DNA from 2 places in the Streptomyces sp. NBC_01775 genome. Region 1 is predicted to be linked to the other one. Evidence: riboswitches for the same ligand, from Rfam matches in the RefSeq annotation. Region 1 holds a riboswitch; the other holds the start of a gene.
The links. Region 1 has a riboswitch for S-adenosylmethionine ahead of thrC (threonine synthase). Riboswitches for the same ligand answer to the same signal wherever they lie in the genome.
Positions count from the first base shown of each region.

Region 1 (5,530 bases):
GGAGAGGCCGGAGACGAGACCGCCGCCGCCCCGCTTGGCGGTGAGCGTGCCGTCCTCGTCCGCCGAGAAGGAGACGGGACCGCGGTTGGACGCGACGAGTACCTGCGACGTTGTGTCAGCGACCATGCGCGGAGCTTAGCCGCCGCCGGAACCGCTCAAACGTGCGTGAGGCCGAACGAGCCTCCGGCCGTCCGGGAAGAGCCTCCGGCCGCCGGCGCGGCCGGAGCCGGCCTCATCAGGCCGCCCAGCCCGGCCGGTACTCGGGCACCGTGCGCATCGGGGGCCGCTCCTCGGTACGCAGGAGGTGGTCGCGCGGTACGAAGGTGCCGGCCTGGTCGCGCTCGAACTGGGTCAGGGGGAGGCCGCCGGGCCCGGGCTCCGGCCAGCACAGCCGCCGCTGCGCCGTCGCGTAGATCGCCGTCGCCATCCGGCCCAGCGCCGGCCCGTCCTGGTGCCGGTGGCGGCGTACGCCGACGTCGACCTGCGCCAGCGCGTCCAGCCCCACCAGGTCCAGCGCGTCGATGAGCAGCGCCAGCTCCACCCCGTAGCCGACGGGGAACGGCAGCCGCTCCAGCAGGCCGCGGCGGACCGCGTACTCGCCGCCCAGCGGCTGGACCATGCCCGCCAGCAGCGGCCAGTGCAGGTTCAGCAGCGGCCGGGCCACCAGCTCGGTCACCCGGCCGCCGCCCGCGGGGCTGTCGCGCAGCGGACGGTCGTACATGGCCTTGACGAACTGGAGCTGCGGATCGGTCAGCAGCGGGCCGACGATGCCGGAGACGAAGTCGGCCGAGAACTCGCTCAGGTCGGCGTCCACGAAGCAGACGATGTCGCCGTGGGTGGCCAGCAGCGAGCGCCACAGCACCTCGCCCTTGCCGGGCAGCGCGGGCAGCCGGGGGAGCACCTCGTCGCGGTGGACGACCTTGGCGCCGGCCGCCCCCGCGACCTCGGCCGTGCGGTCCGTCGAGCCGGAGTCCATGACGACCAGCTCGTCCACCAGCGGAACCGCGCTGGAGGCCAGCTCGCGGCGGATGACCGAGACGATCTCGCCCACGGTGGCCTCCTCGTCCAGTGCGGGCAATACCACGCTGACGGTCGTGCCCTTGCGGCGCTTGGCCGCCAGCAGCAGGTCAAGCGGCCGGTCGGCCGCGCTCCAGGACCGGCTGCGCAGCCATTGCCCCACTTCATCGAGCACGTGCGCGCCCTCCTGTGATCCATCTCGCGGTGCGGACGTCTGTCTCGAGCCGTACCGCCGTCGGTTACAGTCTTGAACAACGTGCACGACCCCCGCATGCCGGGGTCCGCGCGACAAACGCCCGGGTGGCCTGTGCCGGCCGGTGCCATAGAGCAGCTCATCCAGAGGGGCAGAGGGAACGGCCCGTTGAAGCCCCGGCAACCATCCCGCGGTCCGCGCGTGCGCGGACACTCACAGGCGAGACCGCCTACGTGGGGAAGGTGCCAATTCCGGCCCGTGACGAAATCCGCCACGGGGAAGATGAGGAGAAAGGGCCTCGCCTCCATGGCTGTGCAGACAGTTTCAAGCACCACTTCCGGCGCCTCCGCCACTCCCGCCTCCGGCGACTCCGGTGTTTCCGGCGCCTCCGCCGACGGACCCTCGCTCGGCGCCGCCGTCGCCCTCTCCTGTCGGGAGTGCGGCACCCGCACTCCGCTCGGCCCGAGCTTCGTGTGCCTGGAGTGTTTCGGCCCCCTCGAGGTGGCCTACGAGCTGCCCACCGGCGACCCCGAGGCCCTGCGCGCGCGCATCGAGGCCGGGCCCGCCTCGATGTGGCGCTACGCCCCGCTGCTGCCGGTGCCCGCCGACGTCGCCGAGAAGCCGAACCTGAACCCCGGCTTCACCCAGCTGGTGAAGGCCGACCGGCTCGCCGCCGAGCTGGGCGTCACCGGCGGCCTGTACGTCAAGGACGACTCCGGCAACCCCACGCACTCCTTCAAGGACCGCCCGGTCGCCATCGCCCTGGAGGCGGCCCGCGCGTTCGGCTTCACCACCTTGTCCTGCTCCTCCACGGGCAACCTCGCGGGCGCTGTCGGCGCCGCGGCCTCGCGCGCCGGGCTGCGCTCGTGCGTGTTCATCCCCGACGGGCTGGAGCAGAGCAAGGTCGTGATGGCCGCCATCTACGGCGGTGACCTCGTCGCCATCGACGGCACCTACGACGATGTGAACCGCTTCTGCTCCGAGCTGATCGGCGACCCGCTCGGCGAGGGCTGGGGCTTCACCAACGTCAACCTGCGCCCCTTCTACGCCGAGGGCTCCAAGTCCCTCGCGTACGAGATCTGCGAGCAGCTCGGCTGGAAGCTGCCCGACCAGCTCGTCATCCCCGTCGCCTCCGGCTGCCAGCTGGTGAAGATCGACAAGGGGCTGCGGGAGCTGATCGAGCTGGGGCTCGTCGAGGACAAGCCGGTTCGGATCTTCGCCGCACAGGCGGAGGGGTGCTCGCCGGTGTCCCGCGCCTTCAAGGACGGGACGAACGCGGTTCGGCCCGTGCGGCGGCCCGACACGATCGCGAAGTCCCTCGCCATCGGTGACCCGGCCGACGGGCCGTACGTCATCGACATCTGCCGCCGGAGCGGCGGGGCTGTCGAGGACGTGAACGACTCGCAGATCGTCGATGCGATGAAGTTGCTGGCGCGGACGGAGGGGGTCTTCGCGGAGACCGCGGGGGGCGTCACGCTGGGCGTGACGCGCAAGCTTCTTGAGAGTGGGGCGCTTGATCCCTCGCTCAGCACTGTGGTGCTGAACACTGGGGATGGCTTGAAGACGCTTGATGCCGTTGCGCCTACGGCTGGGCCCTCCGCTGTTATCGCGCCGTCTCTTGACGCGTTCCGTGACGCCGGACTGGCCTGAACCTGTTTCTGGGGCTTCGCCCCTTTCCCCCTTGTCCTCGCCGGACGGCCGTTGGGGAGGCTCTGCCCCCCAACGGCCCCCCGCTAGAGGGGCTCCGCCCCCTAGGACCCCCCGGGCAACAAGCCTGTCCGGCTCTTGAGGATGAGCTCGCTGGCGCGATTGCCTGAACTGGGGGTATGTGGGGCGCCCTCTCTGCCAGAAGCGGGAAGGGCAGGGGCTAGGTCCTCTCTACCTTAAGGAAGATCAACATGAGCGTGAATGTCCGAATCCCGACCATCCTGCGGACCTACACCGGCGGCCAGGCGGAAGTCTCTGCCGAAGGCGGAACCCTCTCTGAGGTGCTGGCGGATCTGGAGAAGAACCACACCGGGATCAGTGCCCGGGTACTGGACGACGCGGGCAAGCTGCGCCGGTTCGTGAATGTCTACGTCAATGACGACGACGTCCGCTTTGAGCAGGGGCTGGAGACTCCGACTCCCGACGGCGCGGGCGTTTCGATCATTCCCGCGGTGGCGGGTGGTTGATCTTCCGGCCTGGCCGCACACAAACGGAATCGCCCCTCTCGGATAGTCATCCGGAAGGGGCGATTCCGTGTTTCGGGAGGCGGTAGAGTTGCGGAAGTCCCTCCTTCGGCCCTCAGTGGTCTTTGCCGAACGCATATGAGAACGCGGCAAGTTGTTGCCGAAAACGGCGTGTCAATTGTCGTGTTGACCCTCTATGCCCGGCCCGACTTGCCCTGCTCTACCCGCAGTTGAGCGGTTATTTCCGATCGGACGTGCCCAGAATTCTCGTCCGATTGACCTGTTGCACAGGGCGTCCGTGCAGATACATTCAGCGGCGGTCGACGCGTTCCGGCGCACACCCTCGGTTACTGGGGGTGAGGTCTGACCCGGGTTCGCGAAGTGCGGATCCGCGCAAGGGCCAGTAATAGGGGAGTTAGGAATGGCTCAGGGCACCGTCAAGTGGTTCAACGCGGAGAAGGGGTACGGCTTCATCGCGGTCGACGGTGGTGCGGACGTGTTCGTCCACTACAGCGCGATCCAGATGGACGGTTACCGCACCCTGGATGAAGGGCAGCGGGTCGAGTTCGAGATCTCGCAGGGTCAGAAGGGGCCGCAGGCGGACATGGTCCGCGTGACCGGCTGAGCGCCGGACTGCGCAGAACTTAGGGAAGGGGTCGCACCTCAAGGGTGCGGCCCCTTTCTGTGTGCCTCGGACTGGCGTTTCGTTATCAAGTGGACTGTTTTGAGCGGGTATTGACGTGTTCATGCTCCACGTGTGATGTTGGCGGCTGCTCGTCACCCCGCGTACCACGGGGCACGGAAGGCAAACCGCGTCACAAGAGCGGGGTGGTGAGCGAACGGGGGCGGTGCTCGACCATGCCGTCTTCCGTCGGAACCACGGCTGGAGGAGCGTTATGACTTCCATGAACCGCCGGACCGCGCGCGTGCTGGGTGCGGGGCTGGGACTGTCGGCACTGCTGGTGGCGGGGGTGCCGGGGGTGGCCTCGGCCGCCTCGCCCGCGTCGTCGGCGCAGGGTGCGCAGGGCTCGCAGGTGTCCGCGAAGGATGTGTCTGCGAAGAAAGAGTGCGGGTTCCAAGGTGGGGACACCTGGATCAACTGCAACAACCACAACTACCGGATCCGCGTGACGTACTACAACAACACCTCCCCCGGGAACCCGGGCGGGGAGAAGCTGCTGTGCGTCAAGCCGGGCGAGACCAACCTCTACTCGGCACTGCCGATGGTCGGAGTCTTCACCAGCGCCATGAAGCTGAACGACGACAAGTGCTCGCCCGCGGTCTGATCCCTGCGTGGCACGTGCGCGGCCCCGTCCCCGGACACGGGGGGCGGGGCCGCGCCGCATGCGCCCCTGCTGGGACTCCTCCGGAGCCGCTTGCGCCCGCCCTCCCCCAGCTACCGCTGGGAGGTGCCCCCACCGCCCACCACCCCTCATCGAGACTCCTCCGGAGCCGCTTGCACTCTTGGGGGGCGAGTGCTAATTATTGGCTTAGCACTCTCCGAGTGAGAGTGACAAAAGAAGGACCGGGTCGGTGAGGTCCGCAGGCCGGGTGGGGAAGTGAACCGCCGGGTCGTGGGCCGTCCGTCGCGGGCGCCAGCGCGGTCCGGAGAAATCCAACCCTCCCCTTGCTGCTCGGCATGGGGGAATCCAGGGAGGACCCCTTCACATGGCCAAGATCATCGCCTTTGACGAGGAGGCGCGGCGCGGTCTTGAGCGTGGCATGAACCAGCTTGCCGACGCCGTCAAGGTCACGCTCGGCCCCAAGGGCCGCAACGTCGTTCTGGAGAAGAAGTGGGGCGCACCCACGATCACCAACGACGGTGTCTCCATCGCCAAGGAGATCGAGCTTGAGGACTCCTACGAAAAGATCGGCGCAGAGCTGGTCAAGGAGGTCGCCAAGAAGACGGACGACGTAGCCGGTGACGGCACGACGACCGCGACCGTCCTGGCTCAGGCGCTGGTCAAGGAGGGCCTGCGCAACGTTGCCGCCGGCGCCAACCCGATGGCCCTCAAGCGCGGTATCGAGAAGGCCACCGAGGCCGTCTCCGGTGCCCTGCTGGAGCAGGCCAAGGACGTGGAGACCAAGGAGCAGATCGCTTCGACCGCCTCCATCTCCGCCGCTGACTCCCAGATCGGCGAGCTGATCG
Region 1 covers NZ_CP109104.1:5,155,784-5,161,313, forward strand. The annotation lists gene OHB04_RS23085 (alpha,alpha-trehalose-phosphate synthase (UDP-forming)) at 1-126, opposite strand, end outside; gene OHB04_RS23090 (glucosyl-3-phosphoglycerate synthase) at 236-1,192, opposite strand; SAM riboswitch class I at 1,347-1,499, shown strand; gene thrC (threonine synthase) at 1,517-2,860, shown strand; gene OHB04_RS23100 (MoaD/ThiS family protein) at 3,109-3,384, shown strand; gene OHB04_RS23105 (cold-shock protein) at 3,803-4,006, shown strand; gene OHB04_RS23110 (hypothetical protein) at 4,278-4,667, shown strand; gene groL (chaperonin GroEL) at 5,050-5,530, shown strand, end outside.

Region 2 (5,530 bases), 1.8 Mb from region 1:
AACTGCGCGACGCCACCAAGGAACTGGTGGCCCGCCCACCGGACGTGGCCGTCGCCACCACCGGCATCGGCTTCCGCGGCTGGATGGAGGCCGCGGACGGCTGGGGCGAGGGCGAGGCGCTGCGCGGGGCGCTGGCCGCCGGCGAACTGCTGGCCCGGGGCCCCAAGGCGTGCGGCGCCATCCGCGCCGCCGGGCTGCGCGAGGCGTGGTCCCCGGCCTCGGAGTCCTCCACCGAGGTCCTCGAACGCCTGCTGGACCGCGACGACCTGGCCGGGCTGCGGATCGCCGTCCAGCTCCACGGCGAACCGCTGCGGGACTTCATCGACGCGCTGCGCGGCGCGGGCGCCGAGGTCGTACCGGTGCCGGTCTACCGCTGGACCGGACCCGCCGACCCCGCCCCCCTCGACCGTCTCCTCGACGCCCTGCTGGCGGACGGCATCGACGCCGTCACCTTCACCAGCGCCCTGGCCGCCGCCGGGCTCTACGCCCGCGCCGAGGAGCACGGCAAGAGCGAGGCGCTGACCCGCGCGCTGCGGGAGCGCACCCAGGTCGCCTGCGTCGGCCCCGTCACCGCCGCGCCGCTGCTCGCCCGCGACATCCCCGCCTACTGGCCCGACCGCTTCCGCACCGGCGCCCTCGTCCGCAGGCTCTGCGACAGCCTGCCCGCCGCCGCGCCCACCCTGCCCGCCGCCGGGCACACCCTCCAGGTGCGCGGCACCGCCGCCGTGCTGGACGGCGAGCTGCGGCCGGTGAGTCCGGGTCCCATGGCCGTCCTGCGCGCTCTGGCCCGCCGCCCGGGACAGGTGCTCTCCACCACCGACCTGCTGCCCGCGCTGCCGGGCGGCGGCAAGGACGAGCACGCTGTCGAGTCCGCCGTCGGCCGCCTGCGCACGGCGCTCGGGGCGCCCGCCGTGGTGCAGACGGTGGTCAAGCGGGGCTACCGCATCGCGCTCGACCCGGCGGCGGCCTGCGAGCCGGACGAGGGAGACATGCGGGAGACAGGAGAGACGGGGGAGACGGGTTCATGACGGCACTCGCGCGCACCGCCCCGCGCGGAGAACGGGACGGGCAGGGGTACGGGCACGGAGGCAAGGACAGGGGCGGGGGCCGGGCCGAGGTGCTGCTCGTCGCGCACGGCACACGCAGCGCCGAGGGCACCCGGACGGCACGGGAGCTGGCGCGCGGCCTCGCGGCCCGGCTGCGGCGGCCGGTGGAGGTGGCGTACGCGGATGTGCGCGGGCCCACCGTCACCGAGGCGCTGGCGCGCCGCGCGGGACCGGTCACCCTCGTCCCCGCCTTCCTCGCGTCCGGCTACCACGTACGGGCCGACATCCCCGCACAGGTCCGCCGCGCGGGCGCCGCCGAGGTGCTGGCGACCCCCGCGCTGGGCGCCGATCCCGCGCTCCTGCCCGCGCTGGCCGACCGTCTCGCAGCGGCGGACGTACGCGAGGGGGACAGCGTCGTGCTCGCCGCCGCCGGCTCCAGCGACCCAGAGGCCCGCGCCGAGGCGCACACCATGGCCGGGCTCCTGGGCCGCCTGCTGCACCGCCCGGTGCCCGTCGCCTGGGCCGCCACCGCCGAGCCCTCCGTCGCCGCGACGGTCGCCCGGCTGCGCGCGTCGGGCGCCCGCCGGGTGGCCGTCGCCACCTGGCTGCTGGCCCCCGGCGTCTTCGCCGAACGCCTCGCGGCCAGCGGCGCCGACACGGTGGCGGCGCCGCTCGCGGCCCACCCCTCGGTACTGGAGACGCTGGCGCGCCGCGTCACCGAGACCGAGCGGGTGGCTCGCGCCGGGCGGGCCGCGTAGCGGGGTGAGTGCGGCTGAGTGGCTCAGCCCTCATGACTCAAGCTGAATTCGGTTGCCCTACACGTGAGTTCGCGCCGCCTGCGGTTGCGCCTCCGCGCCCTTGAGGGCGCTGATGAACGCGGTCCAGGCGTCGGCACCGCAGTGGAATGCTCCGAGCGAGCGGTTCTTGGAGTCGCGGACCGCGACGGTGGCTGCGCCGAGGTGTCGGCACTCCACGCAGTTGGCGCCAGCATTGCTGGTGTAGGAGGACGTGTACCAGGTGCCGTCGGTGATGTGTCGCAGCATGATCCTTGGTCCTTCACTCTGAGTCGAGATCTCTCGCGATGTCGGAGATCAGATTCATGGACTGACGCGTGGACAGAGCTGATGACCGGATTTGGTCAAACGCCATCCTGTAGCGCTTGACCGGCGCATCGTCCTCAAGGTATAGAGCGCCATCCAAATACTCTACGTTCACCACATCCAGGTCCATGGGTTCGGGATACGAGTAGATGAGGAATCCGCCCATCAAGCCCAGATGCACGCCTTGGGCGTAGGGCAGCACCTGGATCGTGCGACGCGGCGGCTTACTCACTTTCGTCAGATGCCATAGCTGCTCCGCCATGACCTTCCGGCCCCCGATCTCCTGGCGCAGCGCGCTTTCCGTCACCACGCAGACGTAGTGCGGCGGTCGCTCTCTCGCGAGAATTTCCTGCCGCGCCAGACGAACCGACACGTGCGATTCGACCTCTGTGTCGATCAGTTGGGGAGGAAGCTGGCTGATTACGGTGGCCGCATATGCCCTCGTCTGAAGGAGTCCCGGGATGAGCTGCGGATCGAACACGCAGATCTGCTCCGCGTCGCTCTCCATGCTCAGGGCCTCTTGGAAGCTGGGGTCCAGCATCTCCCCGTACTGGCGCCACCAACTGCGCTTATGTGCCTCGATTGAGAGGGCCGTCAGCCCCTCGCGCAGGCGCGCGTCCTTCACCCCGTACAGCTCCAGCAGCGCCTCCAACTCCAGGCGCGTGATGCGCTGGCGGCCTGTCTCCAGGCGGCTCATCTTCGTGTTGTCGCCGTGGATGCGCTTCGCTGCTCGGTCGACCGGGATGCCAGCTGCTTCGCGGAGTGCCTTGAGCTCGGATCCGAGCTTGCGTCGGCGCGAGATGGCTGAGGGCTTCGGCTATGTGCCGACCGCTGGGGGCAAGCGCGTGTGGGTCCGAGTGCGGGCGTCAAGGGCTGGGCGTCAGGGGTGATGTCCGACGAGTCATGGGCCCGAGGGGCCCTGTCCGGCATGCGGACGGGGCCGTGTGCGGGATCAGGGGGCTGTGGCATACTCCTCGACCAGGTCACGAGCGACAGCGATCAAGGCCCCGGCCCGCTGTCCGGCAACCCTCCGTCCGTGGCGGGGTGCCCCGGGTGATGACCAGGCCGTAGGACAGCAAGGTCCGCGGCAAGCGCGGGTCCCTCATTCCAGGGTCCCTGGTCTACGAGGGAGTCTTCTGTGAGCCAGCGAATGCGATAGGGCCGTCGGACCGTTCCCGGTCCGGCTCTTCGGCCCCTTCCCCGGTTCCGTACCTCCGGTATCCGTATCGCCGGTACCTCCGGCAGTCGTCGCCACCTTCACCTTCACCGCCGTACGTGTTTCCGCCGTGCGCGCGCTCTGCTCATGGGAGACCTCATGTCCTTCGCCAGTGCTTTTGCCCCGGTTTCTTCCTCCGTCGAGGCCCCCGGCGGCTCCTGTTCCGCCGCCCCGGACGCCCCGGACGCCCCGAACACTCCCGCCGCCCCGGCCGCCCATGGCTCCCCCCTCGCCGTCCTCGGCCGCGATGTGCGCGTCCCGCTGGTGACCGGTGGCGAGGTGACCTACGCCGCGCTCGACTACGCCGCCAGCGCCCCGGCGCTCCAGCGGGTGTGGGACGACATCGCCGCCTACGCGCCGTACTACGGCAGCGTCCACCGGGGTGCCGGCTACCTCTCCCAGCTCTCCACCGAGCTGTTCGAGCAGAGCAGGCAGGCCGTCGCCGAGTTCCTCGGCTGCCGGGAGGGCGACCAGGTCGTCTTCACCCGCGCCACCACCGACTCCCTCAACCTGCTCTCGGCCGTGCTCCCGGCCGGTACCCGGGTGTTCGTGTTCGAGACCGAGCACCACGCCTCACTGCTGCCGTGGCGCAGCCACGACGTGACCTACCTGGACGCGCCCCGCTCGCCCGAGCAGGCCGTCGCCACCTTGGAGTCCGCGCTGCACGGCGCGCCCGCCGGCCCCAAGCTGGTGTGCGTCACCGGCGCCTCCAACGTCACCGGCGAGGTCTGGCCGGTGCGCGAGCTGGCGCGTGCCGCGCACCGGCACGGGGCCCGCATCGTGCTGGACGCCGCGCAGCTCGCCCCGCACCGGCCCGTGGACCTGGGGGAGCTGGAGGTCGACTGGGTGGCCCTCTCCGGACACAAGCTGTACGCGCCCTTCGGCGCCGGGGTGCTCGCGGGCCGGGCCGACTGGCTGCGCGAGGCCGAGCCCTACCTCGCGGGCGGCGGCGCCAGCCGCCGGGTGGAGCGGCGTACCGACGGCGGGGTCGACGTGGAGTGGCACACCAACGCCGCGCGGCACGAGGCCGGTTCGCCCAACGTGATCGGCGCCTACGCCCTCGCCTCGGCCTGCCGCGCCCTGACCGAGGCCGGGTTCGACAGCCTGGTGGCCCGCGAGGAGGAGCTGCTGGCCAAGCTGCGCGCGGGGCTCGCCGACGTGCCCGAGGTCACCGTCCTCTCCCTCTTCGGAGAGGGCGCCGACCAGGTCGGGGTGCTCTCCTTCGTCGTCGAGGGCTGGAACAGCTCGCACTTCGCCGCCGCGCTCTCGGCCGAGCACGGCATCGGGGTGCGCGACGGCCTCTTCTGCGCCCACCCGCTGCTGCGCACCCTCCTCGGCCAGCAGGGGGACACCCCCGGCGAGTGCGGCGCCCCGGAGGCGGCTCCCGGCGAGCGCTCGCTGAACGCGATCCGCGTCAGCTTCGGCGCCGGGACCCCCGACGAGCACGTGGACCGCTTCGTCGCCGCCGTACGGCAGCTGGTCCGCGACGGCGCGCGCTGGAACTACCGTACGGAGGACGGCCGCTGCGTCCCGCAGGACGTGGCTGCCTGAGCGCGGCTCTGCCCCCAGGGGTCCGGGGCACGGGGTTCAGTAGGCCACCGTGAAGCGGGCCCTGTGGTGCTCGGGCCGCTCCGCCTCGTCCACCAGGGCGACCGCCAGGTCCTCCATGGAGATCGCGGAGCGGCCCTCGGCGTCCAGGAGGAGCTCGTCCCCGCCGAGGCGGTAGCGGCCCGTGCGCGTGCCGGGCTCCAGCAGCGCGGGCGGGCTCAGATACGCCCAGTCCGCCTGGGGCGGCGCGTGATGCAGGCAGATGGCGAGCTGCTTGTCGCAGGCGCGGGCGATCGCCCGCCACTGCGGGGGCACGAAGCGCGGGTCGTCGGCGGCGCGGACCGTGCCGCCCGTGCCGGGCACGGTCAGGCTGCCGGCTCCGCCGACGAGCAGCAGCCGTACGCCGGTGGCGCCGGTCCCCGCGAGCAGGCCCCGGGCGGCCATGGTCAGCCCGTCCTCGTTGCCCGGCGCCGGGCGGGTGGCGCCGACGACCAGGTCGTGTCCGTCGCTCAGCGCCGCCACGTCACCGGCGTCGGCCGCGTCGCCCACCCGGTGCGCGGCCGAGGGGTGCAGGGCGGGGAAGCGGACGGGGTCGCGGACGACCGCCGTGACCTCGTGGC
Region 2 covers NZ_CP109104.1:6,924,343-6,929,872, forward strand. The annotation lists gene OHB04_RS30765 (uroporphyrinogen-III synthase) at 1-1,028, shown strand, start outside; gene OHB04_RS30770 (sirohydrochlorin chelatase) at 1,025-1,804, shown strand; gene OHB04_RS30775 (DUF397 domain-containing protein) at 1,862-2,089, opposite strand; gene OHB04_RS30780 (helix-turn-helix domain-containing protein) at 2,103-2,948, opposite strand; SAM riboswitch class IV at 3,128-3,246, shown strand; gene OHB04_RS30785 (aminotransferase class V-fold PLP-dependent enzyme) at 3,462-4,913, shown strand; gene OHB04_RS30790 (NAD(P)-dependent oxidoreductase) at 4,950-5,530, opposite strand, start outside.
Region 2: linked by a shared signal. The riboswitch ahead of OHB04_RS30785 (aminotransferase class V-fold PLP-dependent enzyme) and the one ahead of thrC (threonine synthase) in region 1 are both predicted to bind S-adenosylmethionine.